DNA from 3 places in the Kribbella sp. NPDC023855 genome. Region 1 is predicted to be linked to each of the others. Evidence: predicted binding sites of a transcription regulator. Region 1 holds the regulator's gene; each other region holds the start of a gene.
The links. The regulator HrcA, encoded in region 1, represses chaperone genes, less so after heat shock. The targets are predictions, from matches to a motif close to TTGGCACTCGNNNNNNNCGAGTGCCAA.
Positions count from the first base shown of each region.

Region 2: groES (co-chaperone GroES) is a predicted target of HrcA. The motif match lies at 2,733-2,759, and genes of this name have one in related genera.
Region 3: groL (chaperonin GroEL) is a predicted target of HrcA. The motif match lies at 3,064-3,090, and genes of this name have one in related genera.

Region 1 is NZ_JBFAAA010000005.1:373,265-378,161, reverse strand. It holds gene AB0F51_RS20785 (SAM-dependent methyltransferase) at 1-273, opposite strand, end outside; gene AB0F51_RS20780 (16S rRNA (uracil(1498)-N(3))-methyltransferase) at 287-1,003, opposite strand; gene dnaJ (molecular chaperone DnaJ) at 1,026-2,165, opposite strand; gene hrcA (heat-inducible transcriptional repressor HrcA) at 2,212-3,231, opposite strand; gene AB0F51_RS20765 (Gfo/Idh/MocA family oxidoreductase) at 3,376-4,491, opposite strand; gene AB0F51_RS20760 (ThuA domain-containing protein) at 4,476-4,897, opposite strand, start outside.
Region 2 is NZ_JBFAAA010000003.1:143,131-148,027, forward strand. It holds gene AB0F51_RS11365 (hypothetical protein) at 1-424, opposite strand, end outside; gene groL (chaperonin GroEL) at 524-2,143, opposite strand; gene groES (co-chaperone GroES) at 2,297-2,593, opposite strand; gene AB0F51_RS11380 (peptidoglycan-binding domain-containing protein) at 2,908-3,555, shown strand; gene AB0F51_RS11385 (peptidoglycan-binding domain-containing protein) at 3,646-4,143, shown strand; gene AB0F51_RS11390 (class I SAM-dependent methyltransferase) at 4,166-4,897, shown strand, end outside.
Region 3 is NZ_JBFAAA010000003.1:88,000-92,896, reverse strand. It holds gene AB0F51_RS11160 (glycerophosphodiester phosphodiesterase) at 1-263, shown strand, start outside; gene AB0F51_RS11155 (M48 family metalloprotease) at 260-1,528, opposite strand; gene AB0F51_RS11150 (PspC domain-containing protein) at 1,654-1,974, opposite strand; gene AB0F51_RS11145 (MmcQ/YjbR family DNA-binding protein) at 2,127-2,462, shown strand; gene AB0F51_RS11140 (GNAT family N-acetyltransferase) at 2,464-3,033, opposite strand; gene groL (chaperonin GroEL) at 3,270-4,897, shown strand, end outside.

The DNA.
Region 1 (4,897 bases):
GGTCAGCCCGTTCGCTGCCACTGCCGCGCGAGCGGTGTCGGCCAGTCGCGGATCCAGCTCGACCAGCCGGGCGGTCACCCGGTCTCGTGCCGGATGAGTCGCGAGCACCTCGATCAGGTCGCGTCCCTGCCCGGCGCAGGCGCTGATCGCACGGATCGGACCCTCGGGATGCGCGTCCAGGAGTCGCCTGACCTCCCGCTGGACCGATCGCAGCCGGCCGCTCAGCTCTGACGACTCGTCGTCGTAGTCCTGGTGCCACTCCACCCAGTCCATCTCGGTCAAGCGATCAACTCCAGCGAGAGCGTGCGAGCAGGGCGGCCGCGGCGGCCACCCCGGCGGTCGACGTACGGAGGACTGTGTCGCCGAGCCGGACCGGGGTCGCGGCGAACGCCTCTAGCTCGGCGGGCGCGATGCCGCCCTCGGGACCCACCACGATCACCACGTCCCCCGCGGCAGGCAGCTCGAGCGAAGCCAGTGGGGTGGTCGCCTCTTCGTGCAGTACCACGGCCAGCGCCGCGTCCGTCAGCAGCTTGGCGACCTCGGCCGTCGACGCGATCGGCGCGACCTCGCAGAACCACGAGCGGCGCGACTGCTTGCTCGCCTCGAACGCCCAGGCCTGCCACTTGGCGTGCGTCTTCGCGACCCGCTCGGGGTTCGCGCGGAACTGGCTGCGCTCCGCGTTCCACGGCACGACCAGGTCGGCCCCGACCTCGGTGAGCATCTCGACCGCGAGCTCGGCCCGCTCCCCCTTCGGCAGCGCCTGGACGACGACCAGCCGCGGACTCACCGCAGGCACGTCGCCCCGGTGGTCCACGGCAACCGTCAGCCCTGACTTGGAGGCAGCCGTGACAGCACCCTCCACGAACGAGCCCCGGCCATCGGTCAGCCGGATCCGCTCGCCGGGGCCGATCCGGCGTACGACGGCCGCGTGGCGACCCTCGGCGCCGGACAGCTCCAGCTCGGACCCGTCCAGGTCAGGCAGGTAGAAGACCGCGAGTCCCATCGCCCGGCAGCCTAAGTCGTTTTCAATGCGCACCGAAGGCGTCGCGCAGGCGCCCGAAGACACCCTTGTGCGCCGCCTGGACCTGACCCTGCGGCCGCTCCTCGCCCCGCGCGCCGGCGAGCTGCCGCAGCAACTCGACCTGCGCCTCGTCCAGCTTGGTCGGCGTCTCCACGATGACCTGCACGATCAGGTCGCCACGGCCCGCGTGCCGCAACCGCGGTACGCCGCGCGCGTTCAGCGTCATCGTCGATCCGGACTGCGTGCCCGGCAGGATCTCGAGCGGCGTGGTCTCGCCCTCGAGGGTCGGCAGGTCGATCGTCGTACCGAGCGCCGCGGCCGTCATCGGCAGGGTCACCGTGCAGTGCAGGTCGTCACCGCTGCGGGTGAAGATCTCGTGCGGCTCGACCTCGATCTCGACGTACAGGTCGCCGGCCGGACCGCCGCCCGGGCCGACCTCTCCCTGGCCGGACAGCTGCACGCGGGTGCCGCTGTCGACGCCACCCGGGATCTTGACCGTGACGGTACGCCGGGAGCGGACCCGGCCGTCGCCGGCGCACTCGACACACGGGTTCGGGATGGTGGTGCCGAAGCCGCGGCAGTTCGGGCACGGCCGCATCGTCCGGACCTCGCCGAGGAACGAGCGCTGGGTGTGGGTGACCTCGCCCCGGCCGTGGCAGATCTCGCAGGTGACCGGCTCGGAGCCGGCCTGCGCGCCCGAGCCCGAACAGGTCGGGCAGAGCACCGCGGTGTCGACCTTCAGCTCGCGGGTCGTCCCGAAGGCCGCCTCCGCCAGGTCGATCCGGAGCGGGATCAGCGCGTCCTGGCCGCGCCGGGTCCGCGGCCGCGGGCCGCGGGTCGCCCCGCCGGTCTGGCCGAAGAAGGCGTCCATGATGTCGGTGAAGGTGAACGCCTGGCCGAAGCCGGCGCCGGCACCCCCGGGCCCGCTCGCGAACGGGTCACCGCCGAGATCGTGGACCTGCTTCTTCTGCGGGTCGCTCAGCACCTGGAAGGCGCGGCCGATCTCCTGGAACTTGTGGTGCGCGTCCTCGGAGTCGTTCACGTCCGGGTGGTACTGGCGGGCCAGCTTGCGGTAGGCCTTCTTGATCTCGTCCGGTGTCGCGTCGCGGCTGACGCCGAGGACGGCGTAGTAATCGGTGCTCATACTCCAGACCACTTGGTAGGCAGCGTTCGGTGCGTTCTTTGGTGGTTCACGAGTCGGCCAGGATCTGGCTGACGTAACGCGCGACGGCGCGAACAGCGCCCATCGTGCTCGGATAGTCCATGTAGGTCGGGCCGACGATGCCGAGAGTGGCCAGCGCCTCCGACTTCGACCCGTACCCGGTCGCGACCACCGAGGTGGTGGCCAGTTCCTCGTACGGGTTCTCGTGCCCGATCCGGACCGTCAGGGTCTGCGGATGGGTTGCCTCGCCGAGCAGCTTGAGCAGGATCACGTGCTCCTCGAGCGCCTCCAGCACCGGCTTCACGTTGCGCTCGAAGTCGTCGCCGTAGCGGGTCAGGTTGGCCGCGCCGCCGACCGCGATGCGCTGCTCACCCTCGTCGGTGAAGGCCTCCAGCAGCGTCGACACGATGGTGGCCACCAGTGGCCGGTCGGCCGGTGCGAAGTTCTCGGAGACGCTGGCCAGCGCGGTGGCCGCGTCGGTCAGGCGCTTGCCGGTCAGTGCCGTGTTCAGCCGGGACCGCAGGTCGGCGATGAGTTGCTCTTCGACGTCCTCCTGGCTCTCCACGATCCGCTGCTCGACCCGGCCGGCGCTGGTGATCAGCACCAGCAGCAGCCGCCGCGGCGTCATCGTGACCACCTCGACGTGCCGCACGCTCGACCTGGTCAGCGTCGGGTACTGCACGATCGCGACCTGCCGGGTGATCTGCGCGAGCAGCCGAACGGTACGCCGTACGACGTCGTCCAGGTCGACCGCACCGGCCAGGAACGACGAGATCGCCCGCTTCTCGGCCTGCGACAGCGTCTTGACCGTGCTCAGCTTGTCGACGAACAGCCGGTAGCCCGCGTCGGTCGGGATCCGGCCGGCGCTGGTGTGCGGCTGGGTGATGTACCCCTCCTCCTCCAGCGCGGCCATGTCGTTGCGGACCGTCGCCGGGGAGACGCCAAGGTTGTGCCGGTCGACCAGAGTCTTCGAACCGACCGGCTCATGCGTGGCGACGTAGTCCTCGACGATGGCCCGGAGCACGTCCAGTTTGCGTTCGTCCAGCACGCGCACCACCCTCTCCACATCGGCCGTCGCCGGTTGGCACTCCTGAGTTTCGAGTGCCAGTCTACCGAGCCGTAGCGACAGCCGGACCAACCGAGCGGCGTGGGACAGATCTCAGCACCGACCAGATCGACCCCACAGCCCCCGTCAGGCGGTGTCGGGCGACGCTCCCCACGGTACGGCGGCCGGCCGCTCGACCGTACTCGCGACGTCCACGGACTGGTCCTGAGCCGCCGACTCGAGCACCGACTCCAGTACGTCGAGCACGTGGTACGCCAGTGCTCCACTGGCCCGGTGCGGCTCGTTGGTGCGCAGTGCGCGAGCCATGTCGGCCACCCCGAGCCCACGCCCGGTTCCGGCGTACCCGCCGGCTACCGGCAGTTCCGTCCAGTCACGGTTGGTGGCAGTGGCGATCTCCACCGTGCCGTCGAAGTTGTTCGGGTCCGGGACGGACAGGCTGCCTTCGGTGCCGTGAATCTCGATCCGCGGCTGCCGCGAGGCCCACACGTCGAAGCTCATCAGCACAGTGGTGAGCGCACCGGACTCGTGCTCCAGTACGCCGGTCACATGCGTCGGCACCTCGACTGCGAAGGTCTGCCCCGCCCGTGGGCCGGTGTGGACCTTGCGCTGCTCCTGCGAGCGACCTGCTCGCGCAGTGACTCGCCGGACCGGGCCGAGCAGCGTGACGAGACTCGTGACGTAGTACGGGCCCATGTCGAGCAGCGGGCCGCCACCGGGTTGGTAGTAGAACTCCGGAGCCGGGTGCCACAGCTCATGCCCGGGCGCGACGAACGAGGCGGTCGCAGCAGTCGGTACGCCGATGTCGCCGCGGTCGAGCGCAGCCCGGGCAGTCTGGGTGCCGGTGCCGAGCACTGTGTCGGGGGCGCAGCCGATGCGGAGGTTGTTGGCCGCAGCGAGCTTCAGGAGCGGCTCCGCCTCCGCACGGTCGACAGCGAGCGGCTTCTCGCCGTACACGTGCTTGCCGGCCTGCAGGGCTGCCTGGTGGACCGGCGCGTGCGCGGCGGGGATGGTCAGGTTGAGGACGATGTCGACCTCGGGATCGGAGTACAGGCTCTCCGGGGTCGAGGCGCGGATGCCTGGGTTCTGGTCGGCGATCGCCTGTGCTCTGGAGAGGTCGAGGTCCGCGACGGCAACGACGTTGACGCCGGGGAGCTTGGCGAGGTGTTCGAGGTAGGCGCCGCTGATGACACCGGTGCCGACGATGCCGACGCCGGTGACCGGGCCGGTCACTTGCTCGCCCACAGGAGGCCGCGCTCGACGATGGTGCGGACCTCGGGCGTGTTGAGGTCGGCCAGGCTGTGGCCCGGCGTACAGACGAAGACCTTGCCCTCACCCCAGGTGCGGGTCCAGACCGCCGGCATCGTCGCGCCCTCGATCCACGGGAAGTCCGGGTCGGTCTTGAAGGTGGTGGTGGCGAGGACGTTGTTGGACGGGTCGGCGTGCACGTAGTACTGCTCGGTGTGCAGGTCGAAGCTGGTGATGCCCTCGACGATCGGGTGGTCGGCGACGATCTCGATCCGGTGGTCGATGAACCCGCCCGGGTGCGAGATGAACTGGCCGCCGGTCATGAAGCTGTAGTCGACGTTGCCGCGGAACGAGTCGACGATGCCGCCGTGCCAGCCGGCCAGGCCGGTGCCCGCGCGGACCG
Region 2 (4,897 bases), on a different contig from region 1:
GGACTGTGACCGGGCGGCCGTCGGCGGTTCGGAGTACGGTGCCTGGTCCGATCTTGCCGCTGGCGAGTTCGCCGACGACCAGCAGGCCGCCGCGGGCCGCGATGTCGAAGACTTCCTCGACCGAGAAGACGACCAGCTCGACCTCCTCCGGCACCTCGAACCAGTGCTCACGCGGGAGCCCCTGCCGCCGCGGAAACCCAGGCTCACTCGCCGGCTCGTGCTCCATACCGACCAGCTCGTAGTTGCCGCAGCGTAGGCACTGGAAGCCGTCGCCGAACATCAGGCCGTCTTCGCTGCCGTACATGTCCCGCAGGCAGGTGTGCGCAGCCTCGTCCGAGCAGCACGGGTCCGCGCCGCCGTGCACGTAGCAAGCGACCGCGGCGCGCTCAGGACACCGGTAGGCGTACTCGCAGCAGTACTTCATGCCCGGACAGTACGGCTGGGCAGGCTCGTCGGAACGCGGAACTGCCCGGCAGACGGTGAGTCTGCCGGGCAGTTCTGGTGGTGCGGGGAGAACGAAGAATCAGTGACCGTGGCCGTGGCCGTGACCGGCTGCGGCGGGCTCTTCTTCTTCGGGCTTGTCGACGATCAGCGTCTCCGTGGTGAGGAGCAGAGCGGCGATGGAGCCGGCGTTGGCGAGCGCGGAGCGCGTCACCTTGACCGGGTCCAGGACACCCTGGGCGAGCAGGTCGCCGTACTCACCGGTGGCGGCGTTGAAGCCGCTGCCGACCTCGAGCTCCGCGACCTTGGCGGTCACGACGTAGCCCTCGTAGCCACCGTTCTCGGCGATCCAGCGCAGCGGCTCGACGATCGCCTTGCGGACGATCCGGACACCGGCGAGCTCGTCGCCCTCCAGGTCCAGGCCGTTGTCGAGCACCGCGGCGGCGTGGACGAGCGCGGAGCCGCCACCGGCGACGATGCCCTCCTCGATGGCCGCACGGGTCGCGGACACCGCGTCCTCGATCCGGTGCTTCTTCTCCTTCAGCTCGACCTCGGTGGCCGCGCCGACCTTGATCACGCAGACGCCACCGGCCAGCTTCGCCAGCCGCTCCTGCAGCTTCTCGCGGTCCCAGTCGGAGTCGGTGCGCTCGATCTCGGCCTTGATCTGGTTGACCCGGGCCTCGATCTCGTCGGTCTTGCCGGCACCTTCGACAACGGTGGTGTTGTCCTTGGTGACGACGATCCGGCGGGCGGTGCCGAGCACCTCGAGACCGACCTGGTCCAGCTTGAGGCCGACCTCGGGAGCGATCACCTGGGCGCCGGTGAGGGCCGCCAGGTCCTCCAGCATCGCCTTGCGGCGGTCACCGAAGCCCGGCGCCTTGACGGCGACGGAGGTGAAGTTGCCGCGGATCTTGTTCACGACCAGCGTCGACAGCGCCTCGCCCTCGACGTCCTCGGCGATGATCAGCAGCGTCTTGCCGGACTGCACGACCTTCTCCAGCAGCGGCAGCAGGTCCGCCACGGCGGAGATCTTGCCCTGGTTGATCAGGATGTACGGGTCGTCCAGCACCGCTTCGCCGGCCTCGGCGTCGGTGATGAAGTAGGGCGAGATGTAGCCCTTGTCGAACTGCATGCCCTCGGTGAAGTCCAGCTCGGTGCCGAAGGTGTTCGACTCCTCGACGGTGATGACGCCGTCCTTGCCGACCTTGTCGAACGCCTCGGCGATCAGCGAACCGATCTCGGCGTCACGGGCGGAGATGGTGGCGACGTGGGCCATGTCGCCCTTGTCGTCGACCGGGCGGGCGGTCTCGACCAGCTTGGCCGACACGGCCTCGACAGCCGCCTCGATGCCCTTCTTCAGGCCCATCGGGTTGACCCCGGCGGCGACGGCCCGCAGGCCCTCGTGCACCAGTGCCTGCGCCAGCACGGTCGCGGTGGTCGTACCGTCACCGGCGATGTCGTTGGTCTTGGTGGCAACCTCCTTGCACAGCTGCGCACCGAGGTTCTCGAACGGGTCGTCGAGCTCGACCTCACGGGCGACGGTGACACCGTCGTTGGTGATGGTCGGCGCGCCCCACTTCTTGTCCAGCACGACGTAGCGGCCCTTGGGCCCCAGCGTCACCTTCACCGTGTTCGCGAGCTTGTCGACGCCGCGCTCCAGCGCGCGCCGCGCGTTCTCGTCGAACTCGAGGATCTTCGGCATAAAAACAAGTCCCTCTCTGAGTTTCAACAATGGTGTTCGCGGTCCCGGACCGACTCCGCCCCGGCGCCGGCGTGCGGCACCGGAGCGGTGTCAGTCAGGAACAGCGAACGAAGAGCGCACTCCAGGCCCGGAGCCGGGGAGCACGCTCCGACGTCACTTGGTGACGACTGCGAGGATGTCGCGGGCGCCCAGGATCAGGTAGTCCTGGCCGTCGTACTTGACCTCGGTGCCGCCGTACTTGGAGTAGATGACCTTGTCGCCGACGCTGACGTCCAGCGGGACGCGGTTGCCGTTGTCGTCGATGCGGCCGGGGCCGACGGCGAGGATCTCGCCCTCCTGCGGCTTCTCCTTGGCGGTGTCCGGGATCACCAGGCCGGACTTCGTGGTCTGCTCGGCTTCGAGCGGCGCAACGAGGATACGGTCCTCGAGCGGCTTGATCGTGACCGACACTTGCTGACCTCCACGGTCGAGTTCTTTGTGTGTTCTCAAGGGTGCTGCGAGCGGCCGTTCGCCTCTGCCGTCGCGGGGATCAGAGGCCGGTCGCTGGCACCCTCGGGTGGAGAGTGCCAATACCGAATCTAGGCCGCGATTAGCACTCGGTCAACTCGAGTGCCAGATTCTCGCTCTCGGCGCAGCGCCGCACCGGCTGTGACCGCCCGGCCGCTTTCCGCCACCGAGGTCTGGGCGAACCCGGCCTCCGCATGGGACCGTCGTGTCTGTAGGTTCCCGGTCCGCCCCGGGATCGACTGCTCGAGGAGAGAACCATGGCCCTCCGTCTCCCGTCCCTGCCGAAGCCGGCCCTCCCGAAGCTCGCCTCCCGCAAGGGCGTCGTCCTCGCCACGCTCGCGGTCAGCCCGTTCGTCGTCGCCGGCCTGGCGGCCAACGGTCTCCACAACTCCTCGCCCGACGGCCCGGGCCAGGCCGCACCGGCTCCAGGCGGCGGAGCGCCCCCAGCAGCTCCCCTACTGGTCAGGCCGGCTCAGGACACCACGGCAAAGCGGACCGTCGCGGAGGCACAGGCAGCAGCCGCGACACCGCAGTGCTTGACGGCCCGCCTGGTGCCTGTCGGCAGAACCGGCTGGGGCATCCCGCTTCCGTCGGTATGGAACAGCACGAGCACCACCTGCAACCTCATGTACGGCGACGACCCGTACCGGACCACGTCCCGCAGAGGCGACCCAGACACCGCCATCCGGACCCTGCAGCGCAACCTGAACTACTGCTACGGCTACAAGCTCACAGTGGACGGCGTCTACGGCAGCAACACCCGTGGGGTGATCCGGGCGGTCCAGAAGCGCCACGGGCTGGCCGTTGACGGCATCTACGGCCCCAAGACCCGCTCGGCAATGAACTGGCGCCTGTTCTCCACCAGGACCAACACCTGGAGCAAGGCCTGCTCCAGCCCGCTCTGACAGTTGCAACCCCCTGCCAACGAACAATTGCCCACCCAGGGCCGTCCTACCGAGCAACGATCCCGGTCGGGGAACGGAAGACTCAAGGGGATGACCATGGGATATCTACGTACCGCAATCTCCGTCGGCGCGACGGCAGTACTGGCCGTCAGTGGCGCCGTGGTGGCAACGACGACGGCGCAGGCCGCACCGGCCAGGACCCAGGGGCTGGAGCAGTGCCTGTCAGCGCTGATGAAGCCAGTCGGCAGGGGCTGGGCCGTGCAGGTGCCGGGCGGCTGGGAAGACGCCTCCACCACTTGCAACCTGAAGTACGGCGACATGCCGCGCCGCTACGGCCCGGACTACGTCGGAGACCCGGCCTCGGCCATCAAGGCCCTGCAGCGCAACCTGAACTACTGCTACGGCAGCAAGCTGGTCGTCGACGGCAAGTACGGCAGCAAGACGCGCGCCGCCGTGCAGAACGTTCAGCGCCGGCACAAGGTCACCGTTGACGGCATCTACGGCCCGAAGACCCGATCAGCGATGAACTGGCGCCTCTACTCCCTGCACAAGCACGCCTGGAGCAAGACCTGCTCCAGCCCGATCTGAGCCGCCGGGCAGACTGTGCCTGGTGACACCTGACGCGATCTCGCTGTTACTGGCGCCGGCCGGAGCCGCTGTACTGGCTGAGGCCTGCGCCGGTTACACCCCTGGAGGCGAGCTACGCCTGGTCGAGAAGCTCAGACGCCGGTACGACGCTCCTGTGGTGACCGCCGCGGTCACGCAGGCGTCACTGCGCCACCGGGCGGTCGCCAAGTTCGGAGCAGACGCAGCACGGATGTACTTCACGCCAGATGGCCTGGAGCAGGCCACGAGGACAGCAGTCGGAGTACACCGGGCCGCGCGCATCGCCCGCACACTCCCGAACGCGACAGTGGTCGACCTGGGCTGCGGGATCGGTGGCGACCTGATCAGCGCGGCCCGGGCCGGGTTGCGAGTCACTGGCGTCGAGCGTGATCCCGCGACAGCCGCTGCGGCCCGGGCCAACCTTGCCGCGCTAGAGCTGCCGGGAGAGGTGCTGGTCGGAGACGCGGAGGAGCAGGACGTCTCGCAGTACGAGGTGGTGTTTGCTGATCCGGCCCGGCGGGCGGATGGGAAGCGGGTGTTCGACCACAACGCCTACTCACCACCCTGGTCGTTCATCACTGCTCTGCTGTCAGACACTGCCTGCGTGAAGGTCGCCCCTGGCATCCCCCACGAGGCTGTGCCGGACGGCGTCGAGGCGGAGTGGGTCAGCGACGCCGGCGAGGTCAAAGAAGCAGCACTGTGGTCAGGCAAGCTCTACGCCGGTACTACGCGCCGC
Region 3 (4,897 bases), on a different contig from region 1:
TGCTGGCGCCGCACAAGGACCTGGTCATCCCGCGCACCACGGACGGCCGCCTGGGCGAGCCGACCCAGCTGGTCGACCAGGCACACCGGGCCGGTCTCTCGGTCCAGCTGTGGACGTTCCGGGCCGAACGCCGCTTCCTCCCGACCGGCCTTGACCTCCCGGGGGAACTGGCCCGCTTCGCCGCCACCGGCATCGACGGCGTCTTCTCCGACCACCCCGACATCGCCGTGGCCGCCACCGTCAAGACCAGCCTCAGGGTCTAACGCAGCGCGGACCGCAACTCCTTCAGCACACCCTCCGCCGGCCCAGCCAACTCACGGTCAATGGCGCGACTCTGATCGTTCCCCAGTACGACGAGGGCGCTCTGAGTGGGCCTGGCCCGGATCAGCTTCACCCGGAGGTTCGTCGGTGGGTGGCTCGAGTCGATCCGGCTGTCCCGGAGGCCGCTGACCCGGAGCCGCCGCTCGACCTCCCGCGCCGGGATCTCGTTGACAGCCCGGCCGGCTTCCTCCAACGGGTCGAGCTCCGAGCTGAAGCGCACGGCATGCTGCAGGGCCCTCCAGGGGGTGTCGACGAGGACTGACCGTTCCAGCGCCCGCGCGCACGCTTCCGAGCCGGCGATCTCGGCCGACCGCCGATCGGCCAGGTACTCGGCGCGTTGCCTGCTCCGCAGGTCGATCATGGTCAGCATCCACTGGACGCCGCTGACCGCGCCCCCGACCGTCGCGTTGACGATCCTGGTGATGAGGCTGGGGGTCGTGTCGGTCCCGGTCGCGTAGATGAGCTCTTGCCGGTACTGGTCGAGCGGTTGCTCGCTGAAGGTCTCGTCGAGCTCGTCCAGGATCGCTGCCGCCGAGTTGACCACCCAGCCGTGCCGGGCGTCGCCGTTCCGGCCGTGGCCGAGCTCATGCGCCAGGACGGCGACCCGTTCCTGCGGCCGCAGGCCCATCCACAGGGAGAGCCCGATCCCGACCACCGGCGTGAAGCGCCAGCCGACTCTCGCGTAGTAGATGTTCGGCTCGGCATCGACAGCGACCGCGCCTACCGGCGTGGTGCCGACGGCGACGGCGATCTTGTCGAGCAGGGCGAAGAGCAGCGGAGCCTGCTCGCGGTGGATCAGCCGGGTGTCGGAATCCAACTGGTTGGCCCGAGGGCGGAGCAGGAAGGCGAGACCGAACGGGATGATCGACAGCGAAGCACTGAGCCAGAGAGGCCGGTAGAAGACCAGCAGGGCGATTCCGCCGAGCAGGCCGGCCAGGGGGAGCAGCAGGATGACTGCGGACAGCAGGTAGGCCGCGACTCGGGCGGCATCCCAGCCCGGGCGGTGGATCTTTCCCTGCTCCAGTTCGCGGTACAGGGTTTCTGCCAGGCGGTGCTCGAGCCTGAGTCGCCAGGCGGGCGTCTTGTCGGTGGGGCCGGTCGGGTCCACGTTCCAGTCGCACCGGTCGCACCAGGTGACGTACAGCGGGTCTGCGGGGAGCTGATGGGCGCACTGCGGGCAACGGGTCGCGCCCTGGTCGGTCTGCACTTCAGGAGTGTGACAGGACCAGGGCGCCGGCGGGAGTGGCAGTTGCGCGGTCGGCACGGCAGCAAGGGTGGGGGCGCCGGTGGCCTATATGTGGCGCTCTCAGCTTGCTGCCGTGCGTCCGGCCGTCACGCCGCCGGCGGCTTGTCGTCGTAGATGCGGGCGGCGATGTCGGATTCGGGGGTGGGCTGCTGCTGGGGCTGCTGGACCGACTGCCAGACGGCCTTGCCGTCAGCCTCGGGCATCACGATCCACGCCACGACGTACCCGATGAGCGCGGTACCGCCGGTGATCAGGGTCAGCCCCACGATGGCCAGCCGGACCAGGGTGGCGTCGATGTTGAAGTACTCCGCCAGGCCACCGGACACACCGGAGAGCATCCGCTGGTTACGCGAGCGGCGAAGCGACTTGCCGGACAGGTTCGAGAACGGTGCGTTGGAGTTCGTCATGTCACCTACTCTGCCCGCCGGCCCCCTCCCGCCACATCGGGATCGCTACCGAGCCAACCCTGGTCCCACCCCTGACCCCGCTCAGCCGCCCCACCCGGCACCCCTGACGACTTTCGTCGGTTTCTGTCGGTGGGCGGTCGTACCGTCGGGGGATGGATGCTGAGGCGGTGACGAAGTTGCTGCTCGCCCTGCCGGGGGTGGAGGAGCACGTGGGGTGGGCCGGGCAGCCGGCGTTCAAGGTGCGGAAGAAGGGTTTCGTCTACCTGTCGGCCGACGAGACCGCAGTGATGCTGAAGGCGTTGCGGGAGGAGCAGGAGGCACTGGTCGCGGAGAATCCGGAGGTCTACTCGCCGTCCTGGGCGTCCGGGCAGTTCGCCTGGCTGGAGGTCGACCTGGCCGCGGCCGACGACGAGGAACTCCGCGAGTTGCTGACCGAGGCCTGGCGGTTGAGCGCGCCCAAGTTCCTGATCGCCCAGCACGAGGGGTGATTCACCGCAGAGACTTCGACACCAGCACCCATCTGGGCGACGTACGGCTGAGTTCCTTGAAGCCGGCGTCGAGATAGACCGACAGCGGGCCGCGGTAGAGGTCGGCGGAGGGCACCTTGCCCGCTTGAGCGGTGTCCACCGCGCAGGCCTCCAGTACGGCGGCCCCCTGCGCCCGCGCGAACTCGATCGCGCCGGCCAGCAACTCCCCGGCCATCCCCTGACGCCGATGCCCGACCGGTACGACGAAGCAGGTGACGGCCCAGGCGTCCGGGTCGCCGCCACGCCAGTTGGGTGAGGCCTCCACCCGGGGATAGGCCGAGCGGGGAGCGACGGCGCACCAGCCGACCGGCGTACCGGAGTCGGTGTCGGTGGCGATGACGCCCGGTGACAGGTCGGAGGCGACCTGGGCGTGGAGGGCGTCGCGGTGCGAGGCCGGCGAGGAGTCGGACCACTGCTTGCCGCGGAGGCGGAAGTACTGGCAGAAGCAGCGGGACGGGTCGCCGCGGTCGCCCATCACGGTCAGCACGTCGGGCCAGCGGTCCGGAGTGGCCGGGGTGACTTCCAGAGGCACCACACCACGGTACTGCGGGCAGAGGGCTGGCTTGCACTCGCTTGGGTCGAGTGCTAATACTTGGTTAGCACTCGATGGGCGAGAGTGATAAGCCCGCGCCCTGACGGTGTGACCATAGACGGCCTCGATGAGGCACTGGAAGCGTGGCGGGACGTGACCGCCACACCGATGGTGCCGTCCGTCGCGGGCATCCGGCCGGCTGAACAAAAAACTCGACGCGGGAGGACTCGCGGAGAATGCCCAAGCTGATTTCTTTCAATGAAGAGGCGCGCCGTGGCCTCGAGCGGGGTATGAACACCCTCGCCGACGCCGTGAAGGTGACGCTCGGCCCCAAGGGCCGCAACGTCGTGCTGGAGAAGAAGTGGGGCGCCCCCACGATCACCAACGACGGTGTCTCCATCGCCAAGGAGATCGAGCTCGAGGACCCGTACGAGAAGATCGGGGCCGAGCTCGTCAAGGAAGTTGCCAAGAAGACGGATGACGTCGCAGGCGACGGCACCACCACGGCGACCGTGCTGGCCCAGGCGCTGGTGCGCGAGGGTCTGCGCAACGTGGCCGCCGGCGCCAACCCGATGGGCCTGAAGAAGGGCATCGAGAAGGCTGTCGAGGCTGTCAGCGAGCAGCTGCTGGCCCAGGCGAAGGACGTCGAGACCCGGGAGCAGATCGCTTCCACCGCCTCGATCTCCGCCGCCGACACCCAGGTCGGCCAGATCATCGCCGAGGCGATGGACAAGGTCGGCAAGGAAGGTGTCATCACCGTCGAGGAGAGCAACACCTTCGGTCTCGAGCTCGAGCTCACCGAGGGCATGCGCTTCGACAAGGGCTACATCTCGCCGTACTTCGTGACCGACACCGAGCGGATGGAAGCGGTCCTCGAAGACCCGTACATCCTGGTGGTGAACAGCAAGATCTCGAGCATCAAGGACCTGGTCCCGGTGCTGGAGAAGGTCATGCAGACCGGCAAGCCGCTGGCGATCATCGCCGAGGACCTCGAGGGCGAGGCGCTGGCCACCCTGGTCGTGAACAAGATCAAGGGCACCTTCAAGTGCGTCGCCGTCAAGGCGCCGGGCTTCGGTGACCGCCGCAAGGCCATGCTGGTCGACATCGCCGTGCTGACCGGCGGTGAGGTCATCTCCGAGGAGGTCGGCCTCAAGCTCGACACCGTGGACCTGGAGCTGCTCGGCCAGGCCCGCAAGGTCGTCGTCACCAAGGACGAGACGACCATCGTCGAGGGTTCCGGCGACGCCGACCAGATCTCCGGCCGGGTGAACCAGATCCGCGCCGAGATCGAGAAGTCGGACTCCGACTACGACCGCGAGAAGCTGCAGGAGCGGCTGGCCAAGCTGGCCGGTGGCGTTGCGGTGATCAAGGTCGGCGCGGCCACCGAGGTCGAGCTGAAGGAGCGCAAGCACCGCATCGAGGACGCCGTTCGCAACGCGAAGGCGGCCGTCGAAGAGGGCATCGTCGCCGGTGGCGGCGTGGCGCTGCTGCAGGCGTCGGTTGTTGCGTTCGAGAAGCTGGAGCTCGAGGGTGACGAGGCCACCGGTGCCGCCATCGTGCGGTCCGCGGTCGAGGCGCCGTTGAAGCAGATCGCCGTGAACGCCGGCCTCGAGGGTGGCGTCGTGGTGGAGAAGGTTCGCAACCTCGAGCCGGGCTGGGGCCTCAACGCCGCCACCGGTGAGTACGTGGACCTGATCGCCACCGGCATCATCGACCCGGCGAAGGTCACCCGCTCGGCGCTGCAGAACGCGGCGTCCATCGCGGCGCTGTTCCTCACCACCGAGGCAGTCATCGCCGACAAGCCCGAGAAGGCCGGTGCCGCCGCCGGCGGCGGCGCGCCCGACATGGGCGGCATGGACTTCTG